One region of the Gottfriedia sp. S16(2024) genome, then DNA from elsewhere that is predicted to be linked to it. Evidence: a T-box and tRNA genes for the amino acid it is inferred to sense, from the RefSeq annotation. Region 1 holds a T-box; the other regions hold tRNA genes.
The links. The T-box of region 1 lies ahead of tyrS (tyrosine--tRNA ligase). A T-box ahead of a tRNA ligase gene usually reads a tRNA of that ligase, here a tRNA-Tyr.

Region 1 (4,715 bases):
CGCTGAAAGAACAGAAATTCCGTAAAATAATAATGTAGGTACTGTACCACTTAGCATCCAAGAACCAATTAATAAACCAATCATCATTAAGATTAATGTTGGTGACAATCCATTTTGAATACCTTTTTTCATACCATTTTCAATCTGTTCCCATTTAAATCCCTTAAATAGTCCAAATACAGCTAAACAAACAACACATAGAAGAAGTGGAATTTGTGGATCTGATTTTAATATAACTAGACAACTAGACATAATAACTGCGAATAGTACGATTAACGTACCTAATTCTATATTTTTCATTTATATACTCTCCCTTATTTATACATCCATATATACGTGTTCACGAAACTTTACAAACCCAAGTTTCTCATAAAAGCTACTTGCATTTTTATTATCGATCCAATAATCTAACTCAATTCTAGAAAGATTATTCTCACGTGCAAATGAAGCAATTTTATGAATTAAGAATGAACCGTATCCCTTATTTCTTTTTTCTTCATTAATACTGATCTGATGAACATACCCTAACCGAAAAGCCTTTTTAATAGGTCCTTCAGCAATATTTTTTATTTCAATCCAAGCATAACCGACTAATTCTTCGACATCTTTTACGACGAAAAAATGATGTTCTGGTTTATCAACTACACTCTTGAAAAACTCAGTTATTTCAGCCGGATTATGAACTTTAAAAAACTCTGGAAATAAATCAGCATGTAGGTTTTGAACACCTTCATTAAGTTTTGCCAATATTCGGTAATCTTTCGTTGCAAATATCTCCATGATTTTCACCCTTTCAAAAAAAACCAATAAAAAATCGAGGCGCCCCTATAAAATATAGGGACGACCTCGATCGCGTTACCACCCTAGTTATAAGAAATAAATACTTATAAAAGAAAAATTCCTTATCACTCGAATCTGTAACGTAGACTTACGTTCTTCCCTTCATTAGATAAACTAACTACGAAAAGAAAACTCCCGAAATGTAATTCATTTGATTGTGTAGACGAGTTTTCACCAACCACTCGCTCTCTGAACTACTACCAATCAAACTACTGCTTTTTCGTTCACTGTTTGTTCGATATTATAATGTAACCAAGTGGTATTTCTTCTTACCACGACGGATAATAATAAATTGCTCTTCAATTGCATCTTGTTTAGTTAACACTGTTGCAACGTCCTGTATACGGTCTCCATTTACATAAACCGCACCATTTTGTACATCTTCACGAGCTTGACGTTTTGATGGAGAAATTTTTGCTTCAACTAGTAAGTCTACTAATCCTTTTTCTGCTTCACTTAAATTAAATGAAGGTACATCTTTAAAACCTTGTTTAATCTCAGCAGCAGTTAATTCTTTTACAGATCCACTAAATAGTGCTTCTGTAATTTTAATTGCTTGATCAAGCGCTTCTTCACCGTGAACTAGTTTTGTTACTTCAGCAGCTAATGCTTTTTGAGCAACACGTTGTTCAGGAGCTTCATTAAATTGTTTCTCAAGCTCTAAAATTTCCTCTTTTGATAGGAAAGTAAAGTATTTCAAGTATTTAACTACATCACGGTCATCTGTATTAATCCAGAATTGGTAGAATTCGTATGGAGTTGTTTTTTCTGGATCTAACCAAACTGCTCCGCCTTCTGTTTTACCAAATTTAGAACCATCAGCTTTTGTTACTAAAGGTACTGTAAGTCCGAAAGCTTTTGAATCTTCTTCTGTCTTACGGATTAATTCCATACCGGCTGTAATATTACCCCATTGGTCACTACCACCAATTTGTAATTTACAGTTATGGTCTTGGTATAATTTTAAGAAATCATATGATTGTAAAATCATATAACTAAATTCAGTAAATGAAATACCTGCTTCTAATCGAGATGCAACTGAATCTTTAGCAAGCATGTAGTTTAATCCGAAGTTTTTACCGATGTCACGTAAGAATGTAATAACATCTAATTCGCCTGTCCAATCAAAGTTATTAACTACTTTAGCAGCATTTTCACCTTCGAAGTTTAAAAATGGTAATAATTGTGTACGAATTCGTTCACTGAACATTTTTACTGTTTCTGTAGTATTTAACGTACGTTCTGCCTTCTTACCACTTGGATCACCGATCATTCCAGTTGCTCCACCTACTAAACCAATTGGTTTATGTCCTGCAACTTGAAATCTCTTTAACATTAACACTGGTAATAAGTGACCAATGTGTAAGCTATCACCAGTTGGGTCAAAACCACAATATAATGAAACAGATTCTTCGCTTAATAATTTTTGTAGACCTTCTTCATCTGTCATTTGATTAATTAATCCACGAAATTCTAAATCTTGTAAGATGTTTTCCATTTTTAGCCCACCCCTTTTATGTTCTATACGTTGTTTAAACAAAATAAAAAGTCCCTACTGATAAACAGTAGGGACGAATAATTATAATCGCGGTACCACCCTAGTTGTAGCTAATAAAACAGCTACCTCTCATACAATTAACGGTTGTTAACCGTTCTAATCCTAATTTGCATTAAACAAATTTCGAAAAAGAATGCTCCAGGGTGTAATTCATGTCAATGTCTGTGCTAATTCTCACCAACCATTAGCTCTCTGATCCAATACCATTCACACTACTAAGCCTTTCAACGCTCACTATTAAAATGTTATGAAACATTTATATCACAAATAAAACGTTTAAGTCAAATAGATAATTAAATTTTTATTAATTTTATTTAAATTGTCATTCAATATTTGAATAAAAATGCTTTCTATCAAATAATATGGTTAAATATTAATACTAACATCTTTAAAAATACATATTTTGGAAATAAAGTGTTTTTTCTTGAAGAATAAAGGAATATGGATTGCTTTAATTATTGTAGTCGTTCTAATCTTTATGGGTGTCGGAAGCTATAATAGCTTTGTGACTCAGGAAGAAAATGTAACAAATAAAATGTCACAAGTTGATAACCAACTAAAACGTCATTCAGATTTAATACCAAACTTAGTAAATACAGTAAAAGGATATGCTACACAAGAGAAAGATGTGATTGCTTCAGTAACAGATGCACGCGCAAAATTAGCTGGTGCTCAAACGACTGCTGATAAAAGTAAAGCTGATGCAGAATTGTCTGGAGCATTAAGTCGTCTATTAGTACTTTTAGAAAACTATCCTGATTTAAAATCAAATCTTAATTTCCAAGCATTAATGGATAGCCTAGAAGGAACTGAAAATCGACTAGCTATTGCTCGTAAAGATTACAATGATGCAGTAACTGTTTACAACCAAAAAATCAAAAAATTCCCTGGTGTACTAGTAGCTGGACCTTTTGGATTCGAGAAGAAGGATTACTTTGAGGTATCTGAAAAAGATAAAGCCACACCTGAGGTTGACTTTAGTGGCGCAGGTAATAAATGAGAAAATTTCTCTCATCAATATTCCTAATAGGATTTCTTTTTTCATTTGCTACAGGAGCAAATGCTGAAATTAAAGTACCTTCTCAAGTAGGAGACATTTATGTACAAGATTATGCAAATGTTCTTAACAGAGAAGATACGCAAACTCTAATTCAATTAGGGAAAAATTGGAAGACACTACCTCTGCTCAACTTGCGGTATTAACAATCCCAAGTCTCGAAGGAAATGATATTAAAGAATATGCTAATACAGCATTTCGAAAATATGGTTTAGGTAATAAAGAGAAAAATAATGGTGTTCTTTTGTTATATGCTAAAAAAGACAGACAAATAAGAATCGAAGTAGGATATGGTTTAGAAGGAGTTGTAACAGATATTAGATCTGGTAAAATTCTAGACCAGAGTGCTATACCCTATTTGAAAAAAGGTGAAGAATCCCTTGCATTAACAAACACATATAAATCACTATATAATGTTATTTTAAATGGATCTGAACAAACTGGTCATTCTAAAACAAGTCATTTATGGGACACTTTAAAAGTATTCATCATCATTGATATGATGTTCTTTAATGGTGTACTTACTTATTTCATTTTGAATTTATTACCTGCATTATTAAACTCTTCGGGCGGCGGTGGGCCAAGAGGCGGTGGTGGCTCCGATCGTAAATTTTAAAACAACAAAAAACCATTGGATATTTTTCCAATGGTTTTCTTTTTTATTAATCTTCCATCGTTGATAAATCACCAGTTGGAAGGTCTAACTCCCATGCTTTTAATACTCTTCGCATAATTTTTCCGCTTCGAGTTTTTGGTAATTTATCACGGAATTCGATTTGTCTAGGTGCTGCATGAGCTGCTAGTCCTAGTTTTACAAAGTTACGGATTTCTTCCTTCAATTCATCTGAAGCAACATACCCATCTCTTAGCGCAACAAACGCTTTAATAATCTCACCTCTTACAGGATCTGGTATTCCAATTACACCAGCTTCTGCAATCGCAGGATGCTCGACAAGTTTACTCTCTACTTCAAATGGACCTACTCTCTCGCCTGAAGTCATAATTACATCATCTACTCGACCTTGGAACCAGAAATATCCATCCTCATCCATATATGCTGAATCACCTGAAACATACCACTCATCATTTAAGAAATATGATTGGAATTTTGCTTCATTATTCCAAATTGTGTTCATCATCGATGGCCAACCCTTTTTAATCGCTAGATTTCCCATCGTATATGGAGCAACTTCATTTCCGTTATTATCAACAATAGCTGCCTCGATTCCTGGGAATGGTTTACCCATTGAACCAGGGCGA
Region 2 (4,715 bases), 820 kb from region 1:
TTATATATATTAGTTGTCTAAATTCGTAGAAGAATAGACAACAATTAATTCTTTTTTGAAAGACAGTTCTTCAGAGTGTTGAAATATAAAATGGTCAATATGGAAAACGGACATTAATTGAACATTTATTAATGATGAAATTATCATTTTTTGGATGGTCTATTAATGATTTTAAATTTTAATATGTTTGAGCAATTTTATGATTCCAATAACACTAGTAAGTTTTTTTAGAAGTTAAAAATATTATGAGCTAATTTTTAGAAAAGCAAATTCAATTGATTAGCTTATTAATTAATGTTCGATATTAATTGACCTCCTAACTGATTAATAAACAACTGTTTGGAAACTCTAAGTAAAGGCAATTTGAATAGGTTTTATTGCACACTTTTTTTGATGAATATGTTGATTGGAACGAAAGGGGTGCTCGACTCCTATGGGATATGCGGGAAGGCTGAGACCCCGCAGGCTCGCCGAGGAGGCTAAAGAATCTCGCCCCATGGAAAGCGAGCATCCTGTAGTGGAAATCAACGTCACTCTACTCCTTCTACGAAAATTTGGTAATTTAATTGACAAGGTTGTTTTTCTACAACGTAAAAAAGCTAGCGAATGCTAGCTTTTTATTTTTGAAATAATTATAGTAACTTTTCACCTAATAATGAGCCTATTAATGCAACGGCTACGATTGCTGTTCGATTTCTTTCGTCTAATATAGGATTAACTTCTACGAATTCAATTGATGTAATAATATCAGCATCTGATAACATTTCCATCGCTAAGTGACCTTCTCTATAAGTGATTCCTCCAGGAACAGGTGTACCAACACCAGGAACGTGAATTGGATCTAGGCCATCAAGATCTAATGATAAGTGTACTCCGTCACACCCTTTCAAGTGGTCAATGCTTTCTTCCATTACTTTTGTCATTCCTAATTTATCAATTTCATGCATTGTATAAACTTTAATTCCTAATTCTTTAATAATTGCTCTTTCGCCTTCATCAAGATCACGTGCACCAATAATGATTACGTTCTCTGGTTTTACTTTAGGGAAGTAACCACCTATTTTCGTTAATAAGTCGTGACCGTGACCTAATGAAACAGCTAAAGACATACCATGAATATTACCAGAAGGAGATGTTTCAGCAGTATTTAAATCTCCATGTGCATCAAACCAAATTAATCCAAGATTATTATAATGTTTTGATACACCTGCTAATGTACCGATTGCAATACTATGATCACCGCCAAGTACTAGTGGCATTCTGTTTCTTTTAATAACTTCATCAACTTCAGCAGCAAGCTTTTCACATGTTTCTTTTACAGATTTTAAGTTCTTTAAATTATGTTCTGAATTATCTTCTTTAACTGGTGTACGTTCTACTAAAATATCGCCTAAGTCTTCTACTTGATAAGACATTCTTTCAATACGTTCGTGCAACTGTGCATATCTAATTGCACTTGGCCCCATATCTACCCCACGTCTAGTTTGTCCTAAATCTAATGGTACTCCAATAATTGAAATATCTTTTAACATTTTTATTTCCCCCATCGACTGATTTCATAAAAGAAAACGCTTACTTGTTTTTGAAAAAATATAATTTTTTGACTGTTAAAGTTATTAATTATATTAATAGTTTAAATCTTTTAAAACAAATGGGTCAACTCGACATTTTTTTGTATACATATGCATTTTGAGCTTATTAATTGCTATACCATATGATTATATACAACAAAAAACCTTAGTCAAATGACTAAGGTTTAACTTTATGTATATTGGTGGAGCCTAGCGGGATCGAACCGCTGACCTCCTGCGTGCAAGGCAGGCGCTCTCCCAGCTGAGCTAAGGCCCCACTATATAAAAATATATGCGAATGGAGCGGAAGACGGGGCTCGAACCCGCGACCCCAACCTTGGCAAGGTTGTATTCTACCACTGAACTACTTCCGCACATAAAAAAAAAGAGTGAGCCATGAAGGATTCGAACCTTCGACCCTCTGATTAAAAGTCAGATGCTCTACCTACTGAGCTAATGGCTCGTAATAAATTACGATTAAATAAAAAAATGGCTGGGCTACCTGGATTCGAACCAGGGCATGACGGAATCAAAATCCGTTGCCTTACCGCTTGGCTATAGCCCAACAATAAATGGTGGAGGGGGACGGATTCGAACCGCCGAACCCACAGGGAGCGGATTTACAGTCCGCCGCGTTTAGCCACTTCGCTACCCCTCCGGTATTTATTAAATTAAATGGTGGAGGATGACGGGCTCGAACCGCCGACCCCCTGCTTGTAAGGCAGGTGCTCTCCCAGCTGAGCTAATCCTCCGTAATATAAATGGTGACCCGTACGGGACTCGAACCCGTGTTACCGCCGTGAAAGGGCGGTGTCTTAACCGCTTGACCAACGGGCCAGTACAACTTTTCCTAAGCTTCCAACCGGGCTCGAACCGGTGACCTCTTCCTTACCATGGAAGTACTCTGCCTGCTGAGCTATGGAAGCATTAAGTTAAAAATGGCTCCGCAGGTAGGGTTCGAACCTACGACCACTCGGTTAACAGCCGAGTGCTCTACCACTGAGCTACTGCGGAATAAACTTAAAACCAAGCGACGTTCTACTCTCACAGGGGGAAACCCCCAACTACCATCGACGCTGAAGAGCTTAACTGCCGTGTTCGGTATGGGAACGGGTGTGACCTCTTCGCTATCATCACTTGATTCATTTTATTTAGGACATTAATTATTATATCAAATTTCATTTAAAAGTCAACAACTTTATGAAATTTTTTATAATAATTTTTGTACCTTCAAAACTAGATAATGTCATTATCAAACTTGTTAGTTAAGTCCTCGACCGATTAGTATCAGTCAGCTCCACGTGTCACCACGCTTCCACCTCTGACCTATCAACCTGATCGTCTCTCAGGGGTCTTACTAGCTTAACGCTATGGGAAATCTCATCTTGAGGGGGGCTTCATGCTTAGATGCTTTCAGCACTTATCCCTTCCACACATAGCTACCCAGCCATGCTCTTGGCAGAACAACTGGTACACCAGCGGTGTGTCCATCCCGGTCCTCTCGTACTAAGGACAGCTCCTCTCAAATTTCCTGCGCCCACGACGGATAGGGACCGAACTGTCTCACGACGTTCTGAACCCAGCTCGCGTACCGCTTTAATGGGCGAACAGCCCAACCCTTGGGACCGACTACAGCCCCAGGATGCGATGAGCCGACATCGAGGTGCCAAACCTCCCCGTCGATGTGGACTCTTGGGGGAGATAAGCCTGTTATCCCCGGGGTAGCTTTTATCCGTTGAGCGATGGCCCTTCCATGCGGAACCACCGGATCACTAAGCCCGACTTTCGTCCCTGCTCGACTTGTAGGTCTCGCAGTCAAGCTCCCTTATGCCTTTACACTCTTCGAATGATTTCCAACCATTCTGAGGGAACCTTTGGGCGCCTCCGTTACTCTTTAGGAGGCGACCGCCCCAGTCAAACTGCCCACCTGACACTGTCTCCGAGCCGGATAACGGCTCTAGGTTAGAATTTCAATACAGCCAGGGTAGTATCCCACCGACGCCTCCACCGAAGCTAGCGCTCCGGCTTCTCAGGCTCCTACCTATCCTGTACAAGCTGTACCAAAATTCAATATCAAGCTGCAGTAAAGCTCCACGGGGTCTTTCCGTCCTGTCGCGGGTAACCTGCATCTTCACAGGTACTATAATTTCACCGAGTCTATGGTTGAGACAGTGCCCAAATCGTTACGCCTTTCGTGCGGGTCGGAACTTACCCGACAAGGAATTTCGCTACCTTAGGACCGTTATAGTTACGGCCGCCGTTTACTGGGGCTTCAATTCAGAGCTTCTCCCGTAAGGGATAACCCCTCCTCTTAACCTTCCAGCACCGGGCAGGCGTCAGCCCCTATACTTCGCCTTGCGGCTTCGCAGAGACCTGTGTTTTTGCTAAACAGTCGCTTGGGCCTTTTCACTGCGGCTCTCCCGGGCATACACCCAAAAGAGCACCCCTTCTCCCGAAGTTACGGGGTCATTTTGCCGAGTTCCTTAACCATAGTTCTCTCGCTCACCTTAGGATTCTCTCCTCGCCTACCTGTGTCGGTTTGCGGTACAGGCACCTATTTCCTCGCTAGAAGCTTTTCTTGGCAGCGTAGAATCAGGAACTTCGGTACTATATTTCCCTCGCCATCACAACTCAGCCTTATGATGTGCGGATTTGCCTACACATCAGCCTAATTGCTTGGACGCGCATATCCAGCAGCGCGCTTACCCTATCTTTCTGCGTCCCTCCATTGCTCAAACGGAAATGAGGTGGTACAGGAATATCAACCTGTTGTCCATCGCCTACGCCTTTCGGCCTCGGCTTAGGTCCTGACTAACCCTGGGAGGACGAGCCTTCCCCAGGAAACCTTAGGCATACGGTGGACGGGATTCTCACCCGTCTTTCGCTACTCATACCGGCATTCTCACTTCTAAGCGCTCCACCAGTCCTTACGATCTAGCTTCAACGCCCTTAGAACGCTCCCCTACCACTGATACCATACGGTATCAATCCGCAGCTTCGGTGATACGTTTAGCCCCGTTACATTTTCGGCGCAGAGTCACTCGACCAGTGAGCTATTACGCACTCTTTAAATGGTGGCTGCTTCTAAGCCAACATCCTGGTTGTCTAAGCAACTCCACATCCTTTTCCACTTAACGTATACTT
Region 3 (4,715 bases), 1.7 Mb from region 1:
CAACAGGAATCATTTCTTTTGATTGGGTTAAAAATGCAATACAATTTTTAGCATTTAATTGACCTGGAGAAACAATAGCGCTTGTCGGACAAACATCAAGGCATTTTGTACACTCTCCACACTGTTCCTCAATAGGCGAATCTGGTTCAAAAGGTAATGAGGTAATCATTTCCCCTAAATAGACATAGGAACCGAATTCTGGGGTAATGATTGAACAATTTTTAGCACTCCAACCTATACCTGCTCGCTCAGCTACAGCTCGATCTACTAGCTCTCCAGTATCGACCATCGACTGAACCTTTGCATTTGGATAATGTAATAAAATAAATGACTCAAGCTGAAGTAATTTCTTTTTTACAACTACATGGTAATCTTCCCCCCATGAAGCCCTACAAAAGATACCTCTTGTAGATCCTTTTTTACTTTTAGGAGGATTTTTCATTTTAGATGGATAAGCTAGAGCAATTGCAATTATTGAATTAGATTCTGTCATAATTTTTCTTGCATCTACTCTTCGTTCAATATCCTTTGTCTCAAAACCCGATTGGTAATTTAATTCCTGCTGCTTATATAAACGATTTTTTAATGTTAAAAACGGATCAACAGTTGTAAATCCAATCTTATCTATTCCAATTTCTTTACTATATAAAATCAATTCTTTTTGAAATTCTTTTATATTCACAAGAATCACCTAACTGCCTGTTAATTTACAAATTATATTTTCTATTCTAGTCAGAAAATTATTTCTTTATTTAATTATGACACAAAATCCTTTAATAATAGACTTTTTAATATAAAAAAACGCAATGTATCGTTCTTCGAATGAATCAATACACTGCGTTGTTATCAAGTTATAAGTGCTTATCTACTAATACAAATGTAATATGTATTTAGTAGGTTTTTAATGAACTTGTAATTAAATTTATCATAAATATGTCATAAATTCAAGAATAAAATCATTTTTTGTCGAAAGTGTTCTAGCATGGTTAAGCTTAGAATATGGAAAGGTCGAGAATAGAAAATGTCTAAATTAGTAAGCTCAATAATCATCAGAACTTTATTAATTAGCTAATAGCAGAGTGTATTGAAAGATTTGTAGAAATTTGAATAAAGGTATAATTTATTTTCTCATAGAATTCTTCTTTATAGGTTAAATATAGGAGGAGAATAACTATGACAGATCCTTTGGTAAATGAAGAAAAAAATCCTTTGGTCGAAAGTTTCGAAGGTGTCTGTAGTTTGATTGAAGAAACAAACGACAGAATTGATTTTACACAAGATACCCTTAAGGAACTTGATCGATACAATAACGAGAAATTAAAAGATGCAAAACAATTTACTATTAAAGTAGCTGCTGCAAGCTTACTAATAGCAACAACAGGATTAGTCGTTACTTTAGCAAATAAAAGAAAACCAAAACAGTTTGATTGGCTTGCTGCAAAGCAAAAACGTAAATATGTAAAAATGTAATGAAGAGCATTTCTAAATGAAGAATAGCCCCTTAAAGAAAGGCAGTGACTATAATGGTCGTTGCCTTTCTTTATGATAATCGTATGAAGATAATTTTTTAATGCTCGATGAAGATAAAGAATATATAAACCCTATTCTATTCCTTACCTTTTACTATATAAACAAAAAAAAGGATTCTGCATCTCTGCAAAATCCTCTTCCCTGATTTCAATATAGCGGTGACAGGACTTGAACCTGCACATCCGTGAAGATACCTGATTTTGAGTCAGGCGTGTCTGCCATTCCACCACACCGCCAAAAAGTTATAAAATAATTATAATATAGGAAGGACTAATTGTCCAATCAAATCTGAAATTAAAAACCTCTTACTTTTGTAAGAGGTTTAATGATACCGAGGGCCGGACTCGAACCGGCACGGGGTCAACCCCCGCAGGATTTTAAGTCCTGTGTGTCTGCCATTCCACCACCCCGGCAGAAGTAAATTAAAAGGCGGTAACCGGATTTGAACCGATGATAAAGGTTTTGCAGACCTCTGCCTTACCACTTGGCTATACCGCCATATTTGGAGCGGAAGACGGGGTTCGAACCCGCGACCCCAACCTTGGCAAGGTTGTATTCTACCACTGAACTACTTCCGCATAATGGCTGGGCTACCTGGATTCGAACCAGGGCATGACGGAATCAAAATCCGTTGCCTTACCGCTTGGCTATAGCCCATTAATTAAGAACTTTATATACTATATTCAGTTTATTATAAATAATATTACTCACTTGAGTAATCCTTACAATAATTTAAATGGGGCGACCGATGGGAATCGAACCCACGAGTGTCGGAACCACAATCCGATGCGTTAACCACTTCGCCACGACCGCCATTATTGAATTATTTGGCAGGGGCAGTAGGAATCGAACCCACACCAAAGGTTTTGGAGACCTCTATTCTACCGTTAAACTATGCCCCTATAAAAATGGTGGAGGGGGACGGATTCGAACCGCCGAACCCACAGGGAGCGGATTTACAGTCCGCCGCGTTTAGCCACTTCGCTACCCCTCCGGTTAAAGAGTGCCGACTAGAGGACTTGAACCCCCAACCTACTGATTACAAGTCAGTTGCTCTACCAATTGAGCTAAGTCGGCTTAATAATAATTGCTTGCTATATATTTTATTTAAGATGGTGGCTCGGGACGGAATCGAACCGCCGACACGAGGATTTTCAGTCCTCTGCTCTACCGACTGAGCTACCGAGCCAACTTAAATGGCGGTCCCGACCGGGATCGAACCGGCGATCTCCTGCGTGACAGGCAGGCATGTTAACCGCTACACCACGGGACCATTTGGTTGCGGGGACAGGATTTGAACCTGCGACCTTCGGGTTATGAGCCCGACGAGCTACCAGACTGCTCCACCCCGCGATAATGTGGACTCTATTATTTATAGATCCATAAACTGTATTTCGTTAAGACCATCCCAATCTCAGGATGTTATTGCAAGTAGCAGCTCGATTGGTATGCTGAAGTAATTTCTTCGAAGCATATTCGCTCGTGCTCCACCCCGCGATAATAAGATATATATATTAATTTTAATAATTAAATGGTGGAGGATGACGGGCTCGAACCGCCGACCCCCTGCTTGTAAGGCAGGTGCTCTCCCAGCTGAGCTAATCCTCCAGGATAAAATGGTGACCCGTACGGGACTCGAACCCGTGTTACCGCCGTGAAAGGGCGGTGTCTTAACCGCTTGACCAACGGGCCAGTATAATAGTGCTGAAAACATGTGGCGGAGAGCAAGGGATTTGAACCCTTGAGACAGGGTTACCCGCCTACACGATTTCCAATCGTGCTCCTTCGGCCACTCGGACAGCTCTCCAAAATGGCTCCGCAGGTAGGGTTCGAACCTACGACCACTCGGTTAACAGCCGAGTGCTCTACCACTGAGCTACTGCGGAATAATCATAAACCAAGCGACGTTCTACTCTCACAGGGGGAAACCCCCAACTACCATCGACGCTGAAGAGCTTAACTGCCGTGTTCGGTATGGGAACGGGTGTGACCTCTTCGCTATCATCACTTGATTCAATTCCTTAAGGACAATAACTATTATATCAAATCTCACTCAAAAGTCAATGACTTTTTAAAAGTTTTTTATAATAACTTTTGCACCCTCAAAACTAGATAATGTCATTATCAAACTTGTTAGTTAAGTCCTCGACCGATTAGTATCAGTCAGCTCCACGTGTCACCACGCTTCCACCTCTGACCTATCAACCTGATCGTCTCTCAGGGGTCTTACTAGCTTAACGCTATGGGAAATCTCATCTTGAGGGGGGCTTCATGCTTAGATGCTTTCAGCACTTATCCCTTCCACACATAGCTACCCAGCCATGCTCTTGGCAGAACAACTGGTACACCAGCGGTGTGTCCATCCCGGTCCTCTCGTACTAAGGACAGCTCCTCTCAAATTTCCTGCGCCCACGACGGATAGGGACCGAACTGTCTCACGACGTTCTGAACCCAGCTCGCGTACCGCTTTAATGGGCGAACAGCCCAACCCTTGGGACCGACTACAGCCCCAGGATGCGATGAGCCGACATCGAGGTGCCAAACCTCCCCGTCGATGTGGACTCTTGGGGGAGATAAGCCTGTTATCCCCGGGGTAGCTTTTATCCGTTGAGCGATGGCCCTTCCATGCGGAACCACCGGATCACTAAGCCCGACTTTCGTCCCTGCTCGACTTGTAGGTCTCGCAGTCAAGCTCCCTTATGCCTTTACACTCTTCGAATGATTTCCAACCATTCTGAGGGAACCTTTGGGCGCCTCCGTTACTCTTTAGGAGGCGACCGCCCCAGTCAAACTGCCCACCTGACACTGTCTCCGAGCCGGATAACGGCTCTAGGTTAGAATTTCAATACAGCCAGGGTAGTATCCCACCGACGCCTCCACCGAAGCTAGCGCTCCGGCTTCTCAGGCTCCTACCTATCCTGTACAAGCTGTACCAAAATTCAATATCAAGCTGCAGTAAAGCTCCACGGGGTCTTTCCGTCCTGTCGCGGGTAACCTGCATCTTCACAGGTACTATAATTTCACCGAGTCTATGGTTGAGACAGTGCCCAAATCGTTACGCCTTTCGTGCGGGTCGGAACTTACCCGACAAGGAATTTCGCTACCTTAGGACCGTTATAGTTACGGCCGCCGTTTACTGGGGCTTCAATTCAGAGCTTCTCCCGTAAGGGATAACCCCTCCTCTT

Region 2: it has a tRNA-Tyr gene. The T-box ahead of tyrS (tyrosine--tRNA ligase) is inferred to sense a tRNA for this amino acid. The anticodon was not compared.
Region 3: it has a tRNA-Tyr gene. The T-box ahead of tyrS (tyrosine--tRNA ligase) is inferred to sense a tRNA for this amino acid. The anticodon was not compared.

The regions. Positions count from the first base shown of each region.
Region 1 covers NZ_JBFLUO010000001.1:241,070-245,784, forward strand. The annotation lists gene nhaC (Na+/H+ antiporter NhaC) at 1-300, opposite strand, end outside; gene AB1282_RS01330 (GNAT family N-acetyltransferase) at 319-780, opposite strand; T-box leader at 834-1,077, opposite strand; gene tyrS (tyrosine--tRNA ligase) at 1,082-2,338, opposite strand; T-box leader at 2,405-2,635, opposite strand; gene AB1282_RS01340 (LemA family protein) at 2,823-3,398, shown strand; gene AB1282_RS01345 (TPM domain-containing protein) at 3,565-4,071, shown strand; gene acsA (acetate--CoA ligase) at 4,118-4,715, opposite strand, start outside.
Region 2 covers NZ_JBFLUO010000001.1:1,063,485-1,068,199, forward strand. The annotation lists gene rocF (arginase) at 633-1,532, opposite strand; tRNA gene AB1282_RS04955 (tRNA-Ala) at 1,773-1,848, opposite strand; tRNA gene AB1282_RS04960 (tRNA-Gly) at 1,871-1,945, opposite strand; tRNA gene AB1282_RS04965 (tRNA-Lys) at 1,962-2,034, opposite strand; tRNA gene AB1282_RS04970 (tRNA-Gln) at 2,062-2,136, opposite strand; tRNA gene AB1282_RS04975 (tRNA-Tyr) at 2,145-2,229, opposite strand; tRNA gene AB1282_RS04980 (tRNA-Val) at 2,248-2,323, opposite strand; tRNA gene AB1282_RS04985 (tRNA-Glu) at 2,334-2,408, opposite strand; tRNA gene AB1282_RS04990 (tRNA-Thr) at 2,425-2,497, opposite strand; tRNA gene AB1282_RS04995 (tRNA-Asn) at 2,511-2,585, opposite strand; rRNA gene rrf (5S ribosomal RNA) at 2,597-2,712, opposite strand; rRNA gene AB1282_RS05005 (23S ribosomal RNA) at 2,833-4,715, opposite strand, start outside.
Region 3 covers NZ_JBFLUO010000001.1:1,911,030-1,915,744, reverse strand. The annotation lists gene queG (tRNA epoxyqueuosine(34) reductase QueG) at 1-682, opposite strand, end outside; gene AB1282_RS09085 (hypothetical protein) at 1,174-1,470, shown strand; tRNA gene AB1282_RS09080 (tRNA-Leu) at 1,684-1,766, opposite strand; tRNA gene AB1282_RS09075 (tRNA-Leu) at 1,860-1,943, opposite strand; tRNA gene AB1282_RS09070 (tRNA-Cys) at 1,958-2,028, opposite strand; tRNA gene AB1282_RS09065 (tRNA-Gly) at 2,034-2,108, opposite strand; tRNA gene AB1282_RS09060 (tRNA-Gln) at 2,113-2,187, opposite strand; tRNA gene AB1282_RS09055 (tRNA-His) at 2,268-2,343, opposite strand; tRNA gene AB1282_RS09050 (tRNA-Trp) at 2,359-2,432, opposite strand; tRNA gene AB1282_RS09045 (tRNA-Tyr) at 2,440-2,524, opposite strand; tRNA gene AB1282_RS09040 (tRNA-Thr) at 2,535-2,607, opposite strand; tRNA gene AB1282_RS09035 (tRNA-Phe) at 2,644-2,719, opposite strand; tRNA gene AB1282_RS09030 (tRNA-Asp) at 2,728-2,803, opposite strand; tRNA gene AB1282_RS09025 (tRNA-Met) at 2,807-2,883, opposite strand; tRNA gene AB1282_RS09020 (tRNA-Val) at 3,063-3,138, opposite strand; tRNA gene AB1282_RS09015 (tRNA-Glu) at 3,148-3,222, opposite strand; tRNA gene AB1282_RS09010 (tRNA-Ser) at 3,246-3,337, opposite strand; tRNA gene AB1282_RS09005 (tRNA-Asn) at 3,342-3,416, opposite strand; rRNA gene rrf (5S ribosomal RNA) at 3,427-3,542, opposite strand; rRNA gene AB1282_RS08995 (23S ribosomal RNA) at 3,664-4,715, opposite strand, start outside.